Regions from separate parts of the Streptomyces stoeckheimensis genome, predicted to be linked through region 1. Evidence: riboswitches for the same ligand, from Rfam matches in the RefSeq annotation. Region 1 holds a riboswitch; the other holds the start of a gene.

Region 1 (4,407 bases):
AGCTGCTGCCGGCCGGCCCGGTGCACTTCGCGCACTCCGAGACCGACGAGCTCGGCGAGGACCTGATGACGGTCGCCTACCTCCAGGAGACCGCCGAGCAGGCCGGCATCGACACGCGGGAGCTGTCGGTGGAGCGGATCGGCTGGGACTCCCTGTCCGGCCGGTTCGTGGACGAGAAGCTCGGCTTCATCCGCGCGATCTTCAAGCTCTACCCGTGGGAGTGGCTGGCCACCGACGAGTTCGCCCCGCAGGTCCTCGGCACGTACGACCACGGCGGCGGCTCCGGCACCACCGCCTGGATCGAGCCCCTGTGGAAGATGCTGCTCTCCAACAAGGCGCTGCTGGCGGTCCTGTGGGAGCTCTTCCCGGAGCACCCGAACCTGCTGCCCGCCTACCTGGACGGCCCGCGCGAACTCGCCACGACCACCGGCTACGCGGCGAAGCCGCTGCTGGGCCGCGAGGGCGCGGGCGTCACCCTGCACCCGGTGGGCGGAGAGCCGTTCGCACCGGAGCAGGACGAGACGTACGTCTTCCAGGGCCTCGCCCCGCTGCCCGACTTCGACGGCAACCGGGTGGTGCTCGGCGCGTGGGTCGTCGAGGACGAGGCGGCGGGCCTGGGCATCCGCGAATCGGCGGGGCCGGTCACGGACGAGTACGCCCGCTTCCTGCCCCACGTCATTCTCTGAGCCCTTCGACGACGGCTACGCGCCGAGGACCGACCTGAGCTGGTCCAGCCCCCAGTCCAGGTCCTCCTTGGAGATCACCAGCGGCGGTGCGATCCGGATCGTCGACCCGTGGGTGTCCTTGACCAGGACTCCGAGTCCCATCAGCTTCTCGGAGATCTCCCGGCCGGTGCCGCGCGCCGGGTCGATGTCGACGCCCGCCCACAGCCCGCGGCCCCGTACGGCGGTCACCGCACCGCCGCCGACCATCAGGTTCAGCTCCCGGTGCAGGTGGTCGCCGAGCTCGGTGGCACGCTGCTGGTACTCGCCGGTGCGCAGCATCGCGATGACCTCCAGGGCGACGGCGCAGGCCAGCGGGTTGCCGCCGAAGGTGGAGCCGTGCTCGCCCGGCTTGAACACGCCGAGCACGTCGAGGTCGGCCACGACCGCCGACACGGGCACGACCCCGCCGCCCAGCGCCTTGCCGAGGATGTACACGTCGGGGACGACCCCCTCGTGTTCGCACGCGAAGGTCTTGCCGGTGCGGCCCAGGCCCGACTGGATCTCGTCGGCCATGAACAGGACGTTCCGCTCGCGCGTCAGTTCCCGTACGCCCCGCAGGTATCCGGCGGGCGGCACGAGCACGCCGGCCTCGCCCTGGATCGGCTCCAGCAGCACGGCGACGGTGTTGGAGGTGACGGCGTGGGCGAGCGCGGTGAGGTCCCCGTACGGGACGATCTCGAAGCCGGGGGTGTACGGGCCGAAGTGGTCGCGGGCGTCGTGGTCGGTGGAGAACGACACGATGGTCGTCGTGCGGCCGTGGAAGTTGTCGGCCGCCACCACGATCTTGGCGTGTCCGTCCGGTACGCCCTTGACCTCGTACCCCCACTTGCGGGCGGTCTTCACCGCCGTCTCCACGGCCTCCGCGCCGGTGTTCATGGGCAGGACGGCTTCCTTGCCGCACAGCGCCGCGAGCTCGGTACAGAAGTCGGCGAAGCGGTCGTGGTGGAAGGCGCGGGAGGTCAGGGTGACCCGCTCCAGCTGGGCGCGGGCCGCGTCGAGCAGACGGCGGTTGCCGTGGCCGAAGTTCAGGGCGGAGTACCCCGCGAGCATGTCGAGGTAGCGGCGGCCCTCCACGTCGGTCATCCACGCGCCCTCCGCCGTGGCGACGACGACGGGCAGGGGGTGGTAGTTGTGCGCGCTGTGCGCGTCGGCGGAGCGGATGGCATCAGCAGTTGTCGACACGGGGTCTCCGATCGTCCGTCAAGCCGGTGACGAGGGTGGCGTCACCCTCCATCCTCGCTCGAATACCGGACGGAGAAACCTTTCTCGCGGCGCGCCCGCTAAGGTGTCGGACACGCACGGCGACTGGCGCACGGAGAACCAACTCCGGGGGAGCCGTGCGCGCACGACCGCATACAGGGCCGCTCGCCTGGGCCTCGCGGGGACGAGATCCGACATCGACCCCGGAGGAACCGCCATGAGCGCGAACCACCCCCCGTACCGTCACCCCGCCCTGCTCGCGACCGACCCCGAGCTGGCGTCCTTCGTCGCCGCCGAGGAAACCCTCCAGGCGGAGACCCTCCGCCTCATCCCGAGCGAGAACTACGTCTCCTCGGCCGTGCTGGAGGCCTCCGGCACGGTGCTGCAGAACAAGTACAGCGAGGGCTACCCGGGCCGCCGGTACTACGAGGGCCAGCAGAACATCGACCGCATCGAGGCGCTGGCCGTGGAGCGGGCGAAGGGCCTCTTCGGAGTCGACCACGCCAACGTGCAGCCGTACTCCGGCTCCCCGGCGAACCTGGCCGTGTACCTGGCCTTCGCGAAGCCCGGCGACACGGTGATGGGCATGGCCCTGCCGATGGGCGGGCACCTGACGCACGGCTGGGGCGTCTCGGCGACGGGCTCCTGGTTCCGGGGCGTGCAGTACGGGGTCCAGGCCGACACCGGGCTCATCGACTACGACGCCGTACGGGACCTCGCGCTGGCGGAGCGGCCCAAGCTGATCTTCTGCGGCGGTACGGCGCTCCCGCGCACGATCGACTTCGAGGCGTTCGCGTCGATCGCGAAGGAGGCGGGCTCGGTGCTCGTCGCCGACGTGGCGCACATCGCCGGCCTGATCGCGGGCGGGGCCCACCCGTCCCCGGCGGGTCACGTGGACGTGATCTCGACGACCACCCACAAGACCCTGCGCGGTCCGCGCGGGGCGATGCTGATGTGCCGCGAGGAGCACGCGAAGGCCATCGACAAGGCGGTCTTCCCGGGCCTCCAGGGCGGCCCGCACAACCAGACGACGGCCGGTATCGCGGTGGCGCTCCACGAGGCGGCGCAGCCCTCGTTCGTGTCGTACGCGCACGCGGTCGTGGCCAACGCGAAGGCGCTGGCCGCGGCTCTGCTGGAGCGGGGCTTCGACCTGGTCTCGGGCGGTACGGACAACCACCTGATCCTGATCGACCTGACGGGGAAGTCGGTGTCGGGGAAGATCGCGGCGAAGGCGCTGGACCGGGCCGGGATCGTCGTGAACTACAACACGGTGCCGTTCGACCCGCGCAAGCCGTTCGACCCGTCGGGGATCCGGATCGGCACGCCGTCGCTGACCTCGCGGGGGCTTTCCGTGGAGCACATGCCGGTGGTCGCCGACTGGATCGAGCGTGCGGTCGCCGCTGCGGCGAAGGGTGACGAGGCGGCCCTGGGCGCCATCCGCGCCGAGGTCGCCGACCTCATGGCCGCCTTCCCGGCCCCGGGCCTCCCCGTCGCCTGACCCACCGGGTGGGGGCGGCCCCCTGCGGGGCTGTCCCCTACCCGCCCTTCCACCGTTCCCCGGGGCTCCGCCCCGGACCCCCTGGGGCTCCGCCCCGGACCCCCTGGGGCTCCGCCCCGGACCCCGCGCCTCAAACGCCGGCGAGGCTGGAATTGCCCCGCAGGCAATCCAGCCCCGGCCAGGCAGAATCCAGCCCCGCCGGCGTTTGAGGCGCGGGTGCGGGCGGCGCCCGCGGAGCTCCGCGCAGCGGGTTCCCCCGAGCCGGACCGGAAAGCGGTCGCTCGGCCGAGGCAAGATCCGGACGGGGCGCTACCGCCGGGTACCCGGGCGGGGGGCGGGCAGGGACCGGGGGACCCGCCGGGTTCCGGCCAGTGGCGGGGCCGAGCCCGGTGTCACACCTGAGAGAATGGAGCCATGGCTTCTGATCGTCCTCGCGCGCTCTCCGGCATCCAGCCCACCTCCGGTTCGTTCCACCTCGGGAACTACCTCGGAGCCATCCGGCAGTACGTCGCCCTGCAGGAGACGCACGACGCCTTCTACATGGTCGTCGACCTGCACGCGATCACCATGCCGCAGGATCCGAAGGATCTGCGCGCCAATACCCGGCTGTCCGCCGCGCAGCTCCTCGCCGCCGGTCTCGACCCCGAGCGCTGCACGCTCTTCATCCAGAGCCACGTGCCCGAGCACGCGCAGCTCGGCTGGGTCATGAACTGCATCACCGGTTTCGGCGAGGCCAGCCGGATGACCCAGTTCAAGGACAAGTCCGCGAAGAGCGGCGCCAACAACGCCACCGTGGGCCTGTTCACGTACCCGATCCTCCAGGTCGCCGACATCCTGCTCTACCAGGCGAACTCCGTCCCCGTCGGCGAGGACCAGCGTCAGCACATCGAGCTGACCCGGGACCTGGCCGAGCGCTTCAACCAGCGCTTCGGGCAGACCTTCACCCTCCCCGCCGCGCACATCGTCAAGGAGGTCGCGAAGATC
Region 2 (4,407 bases), 1.9 Mb from region 1:
CGCCGCAGGCCGGGGGGAACCGCACCCCGGGTCCGGTCCCGCCGAGCCCTACCGCCTCGGCACCCAGCCCCTGACGGAGCTGGCCCGGGAGTTCCACACCTCACCCGTCGTGGCGGCGGCCCGCCGGCGAGCCGCCGCCCTCGTCTGAAACCGGGCCGGAAGGGCCGCAGGCCCGGTCAGGCCGCGACCGCCACCGCTTCGCGGGCCGCGGCCGCCTCGCCCGTCAGGACCTTGAGCCGCTTGGTGAAGAGGACCATCACCGCGCCGGCCGCGATGACCATGGCGCCCTGCCACAGGAAGTTCCAGCTCTGGCCGATGACCGCGTCGAGCCGGGGCAGCTGGGCGCCGATCGCGTCGCCGGTCGCGGCGGCGAGGAACCACACACCCATCATCTGGTTGGTGAAGGCCCGCGGGGCCAGCTTGGTGGTGACCGAGAGGCCCACCGGGCTCAGGCACATCTCGCCCATCACCTGGATCACGTACACGCCCACCAGCCACATCAGCGAGACCTTGACCCCGCTGGAGGCGATGGCCGCGGCGCTCGACATGACCACGAACGAGGCGCCGGTCAGCAGCAGGGCCAGGCCGAACTTGAACGGGGTGCTCATGTGCTTGCCCCGGCGCACCCAGAAGGCGGCGAAGACGGGGGCCAGGATGATCACGAACAGCGAGGGCAGCGACTGGGTCCAGCTCGCCGGGATGTGCCAGCCGAGCAGGGACAGGTCGGTCTTCTGGGCGGCGAACATGTTCAGCTCGTTGCCCATCTGGTCGTAGACCAGCCAGAACAGCGTGGCGGCCAGGAAGAGCCAGACGTACGCCCGCAGCCGGGTCTTCTCGACCCGGTCGATCTTGGGGCTGCGGTACATCGAGAGCAGCACGCCCGCCGGGACCACCACGGCGACGACCGTCAGCACGAAGGTGATGGTGTCGATGCTCAGCGCGTGCGAGGCGGCCAGCAGGGTGACCAGGACGGCGGTGAAGACCAGGCCGTACGCGGAGGACTTGCCCACCTTGGCCCGCTCGGCCGGGGTGAGCCGGACCACGGGCTCCGCGCGCAGCTGCTCCGACAGGCGCCGGCCGCCCAGGACGTACTGGACCAGGCCGAGGGCCATGCCGACGGCGGCGGCGCCGAAGCCGAGGTGCCAGTTGATCTCCTCGCCGAGGTAGCCGACGACGAGCGGGGCGATGACGGCGCCGAGGTTGATGCCCATGTAGAAGATCGAGTAGCCGGCGTCGCGCCGCTGGTCGTCGTCTGCGGCGTACAGCCGGCCGACCAGCGCGGAGATGTTCGGCTTGAGCAGGCCGGTGCCGATGACGATGAGGACCAGGCCGGGCCAGACGAAGACCGGGTTCGGGACGGCCATCAGGGCGTGGCCGGCCATGATGACCACGCCGCCCCACAGGACGGCCCGCCGGGCGCCGAGGAACCGGTCGGCGATCCAGCCGCCCGGCAGCGCCAGCAGCGAGATCATGGCCATGTAGACGCCTTCCACGGCCTCCGCGGTGCCCTCGTGGAGGCCCATGCCGCCGTGGCCGCGGGAGGCGGCGAGGAAGTGCACGAGGATGGCGACCATGCCGTAGAGGCTGAAACGCTCCCACAGCTCGGCGAGGACGAGGGTGGCGAGCCCGCGCGGGTGGCGCTTCCCGCCCACCGCCGCCGCGTCCGGTGCTGCGTCCGACGCCGGGGGCTTCTGCATGTCCATCGAAGGCTTCACATATTCATTGGAGCCCCGTCCCGGCGAGGCGGGATCGGTCTTTCGGCCCCTTACCGCGGGAAACGGAACGCCCCGGACCGAAGGGCCCGGGGCGTTCGTCGTACCGAGGGGAGCGCGGCGCGGGTCAGAGGTCCGCGAGGGCCAGGCCGGCCTGGGCGGCCGCGGCCTGGACGGTCTGCTCCAGCAGCACCGCGATGGTCATCGGGCCGACGCCGCCCGGGACCGGGGTGATCAGCGAGGCGCGGGCGGCGGCCGACTCGAAGTGGACGTCGCCGACGTTGCCCTCGTTGTAGCCGGCGTCCAGGACCACGGCGCCCGGCTTGATGTCCTCGCCGCGGATGAACTCGGCCTTGCCGACGGCGGCGACCAGCACGTCCGCCTGGCGGACGATGGACGGCAGGTCCACGGTGCGGGAGTGGCAGTAGGTGACGGTGGCGTTCTGCTCCAGGAGCAGCATGCCGGCCGGCTTGCCCAGGATCGCGCTGCGGCCGACGACCACGGCGTGCTTCCCGGTCAGGTCCACGTCGTAGGCCTCCAGCAGCCGCATGATGCCGCCGGGGGTGCAGGAGACGAAGCCCGGCAGCCCGAAGCCCATGGCGGCGAAGGAGTGCATGGTGACCCCGTCGACGTCCTTGCCCGGGGCGATCGCCTCGAAGGCGGCGCGCTCGTCGATGTGGTGCGGGACGGGGTGCTGGAGCAGGATGCCGCTGATCTCCGGGTCCTCGGAGAGCGCGGTCAGGGTGGCGACGAGCTCCTCGGTGGTCGTCGCGGCCGGCAGCTCCACGTGGCGGGAGGTGATCCCGGCCTTGGCGCAACGGTTCTGCTTCATGCGGACGTAGGTGACGGACGCGGGGTCCTCGCCGACCAGCACGGTCGCCAGACAGGGGGCCGTTCCGGTGCGCTCGGTGATCTTCGCGGCGTACTCGGCGGTCCGCTCCGAGATGCGGCGGGCGAGGGCGGTGCCGTCCATCAGCGTGGCGGTCCGTGCCTGCTGGGCGGTCGTCTGAGTTGTCATCGGGGGCTCCTGAGCGTCGCTGCGGGATCGCGGTTCGCCCAGGCGCGCGGCAGTCGACGTACGGGACACACGAGTACGCCGGGCCGCTCCCCGGTGGTGATCCACCCGAACGCCAGTCACGGCCCGCCGCAAGTGTAAGCGAACCCCCGTGAAGCCCGGCGCGGGCCCCGCCCCCGGCAATCCGGTGGATGACCGGGCCCGGACCTGGGACGATCGAGACATGACGCGCACTTTCGACCATCTCGTCGCCGAAGCGGAATCCGTCTCCGTGGACGGCTGGGACTTCTCCTGGCTCGACGGACGCGCCACCGAACAGCGCCCCTCCTGGGGCTACCAGCGCCTCCTGGCGCGGCACCTGGCGCAGGTCGACTCCGCCCTGGACATCCAGACCGGCGGCGGAGAAGTGCTCGCCGGAGCCGGGCCCCTGCCCCGGCTGACGGTGGCCACCGAGTCGTGGCCGCCGAACATCGACAAAGCGACAAGACTGCTGCACCCGCTGGGCGCCGTGGTGGTCGCGGACTCCGACGAGCCGCCGCTGCCGTTCGGCGACGGGGCCTTCGACTTCGTCTCCAGCCGGCATCCGGTGACGATCTGGTGGGAGGAGATCGCGCGGGTGCTGAAGCCCGGTGGCACGTACCTCTCCCAGCAGGTCGGCCCGGCGAGCGTCTTCGAGCTCGTGGAGTACTTCCTGGGACCGCAACCGGAGGAGGTGCGGCGGGGCCGGCACCCCGACGACGCGGTCGCCGCGGCCACGAAGGCGGGACTGGAGGTGGTCGATCTGCGGTCCGAGCGGCTGCGGACGGAGTTCCACGACATCGGAGCCGTGATCTACTTTCTGAGGAAGGTGATCTGGATGGTGCCGGGCTTCACGGTCGGGCAGTATCGGGACCGGTTGCGCGAGCTGCACGAACAGATCGAGCACGAAGGCCCGTTCGTCGCACACACCGCCCGATTTCTCATCGAGGCCCGCAAAACGGGCTGACAAATCGGGCGGGCGCGACCACCCGCGACCGGCTCCCCGGTCACGGCGTGGCGCAGGTCACTCAATTCAGCGCGTAACGAATCTACTCGGGCATGCGATGAACCGACAGGTGTCCTCGTGCGGCCCGGAATACAGACCCCCCTCGGGTCTGTTTCCCGAGTCCGCGCGATGATGTCCCGCCACCCCTTATCTGTTCGCAACGAGAGGCTCCTTGTGTCGCTCAGCCCGTCCCGTACGTTCCCCACGGAGATCGCCGAATCCGAGGCCCTGGTCGCGCTTGTCGAGCGTGGCCGCGAGCAGGGTCACATCAACGGTGATGACGTGCGCCAGGCCTTCGAGGCCGGCCGCATCCCGGTGGACCAGTGGAAGCGGGTCCTGCGCAGCCTGAACCAGGTCCTGGACGAGGAGGGCGTCGCGCTGCACGTCAGTGCCGCCCCCGCCACGAAGGCTCCCGCCAAGAAGGCGCGCAAGGCGGCCGCCGCCCCGGCGCGCGCCGTCGCCAAGAAGGCTGCCGCCCCGCCGCGCCTCATCGGTGCGCGCAAGACGGCCGCTCCCACCCCCGCTGCGGCGATATCCGACCCGTCGGCCTCCGGGACCGAGGAGGAGGTGGCGGCAGAGGCCGCCGCCGCGCCGAAGAAGCGGACGGTCAAGAAGACCGCCGTCAAGAAGACCGCCGTGAAGAAGACGGCCGCCAC

The links. Region 1 has a riboswitch for ZMP and ZTP ahead of glyA (serine hydroxymethyltransferase). Riboswitches for the same ligand answer to the same signal wherever they lie in the genome.
Region 2: another riboswitch for ZMP and ZTP. It lies ahead of ACE1OC_RS08180 (bifunctional 5,10-methylenetetrahydrofolate dehydrogenase/5,10-methenyltetrahydrofolate cyclohydrolase); the one in region 1 lies ahead of glyA (serine hydroxymethyltransferase).

What each region holds. Positions count from the first base shown of each region.
Region 1 covers NZ_CP169550.1:3,627,254-3,631,660, reverse strand. Annotated here, with positions in the region: gene ACE1OC_RS16175 (glutathionylspermidine synthase family protein) at 1-686, shown strand, start outside; gene rocD (ornithine--oxo-acid transaminase) at 702-1,907, opposite strand; ZMP/ZTP riboswitch at 2,017-2,107, shown strand; gene glyA (serine hydroxymethyltransferase) at 2,143-3,423, shown strand; gene trpS (tryptophan--tRNA ligase) at 3,838-4,407, shown strand, end outside.
Region 2 covers NZ_CP169550.1:1,729,924-1,734,330, forward strand. Annotated here, with positions in the region: gene ACE1OC_RS08170 (MAB_1171c family putative transporter) at 1-148, shown strand, start outside; gene ACE1OC_RS08175 (peptide MFS transporter) at 177-1,715, opposite strand; gene ACE1OC_RS08180 (bifunctional 5,10-methylenetetrahydrofolate dehydrogenase/5,10-methenyltetrahydrofolate cyclohydrolase) at 1,840-2,730, opposite strand; ZMP/ZTP riboswitch at 2,760-2,860, opposite strand; gene ACE1OC_RS08185 (class I SAM-dependent methyltransferase) at 2,951-3,712, shown strand; gene ACE1OC_RS08190 (RNA polymerase sigma factor) at 3,926-4,407, shown strand, end outside.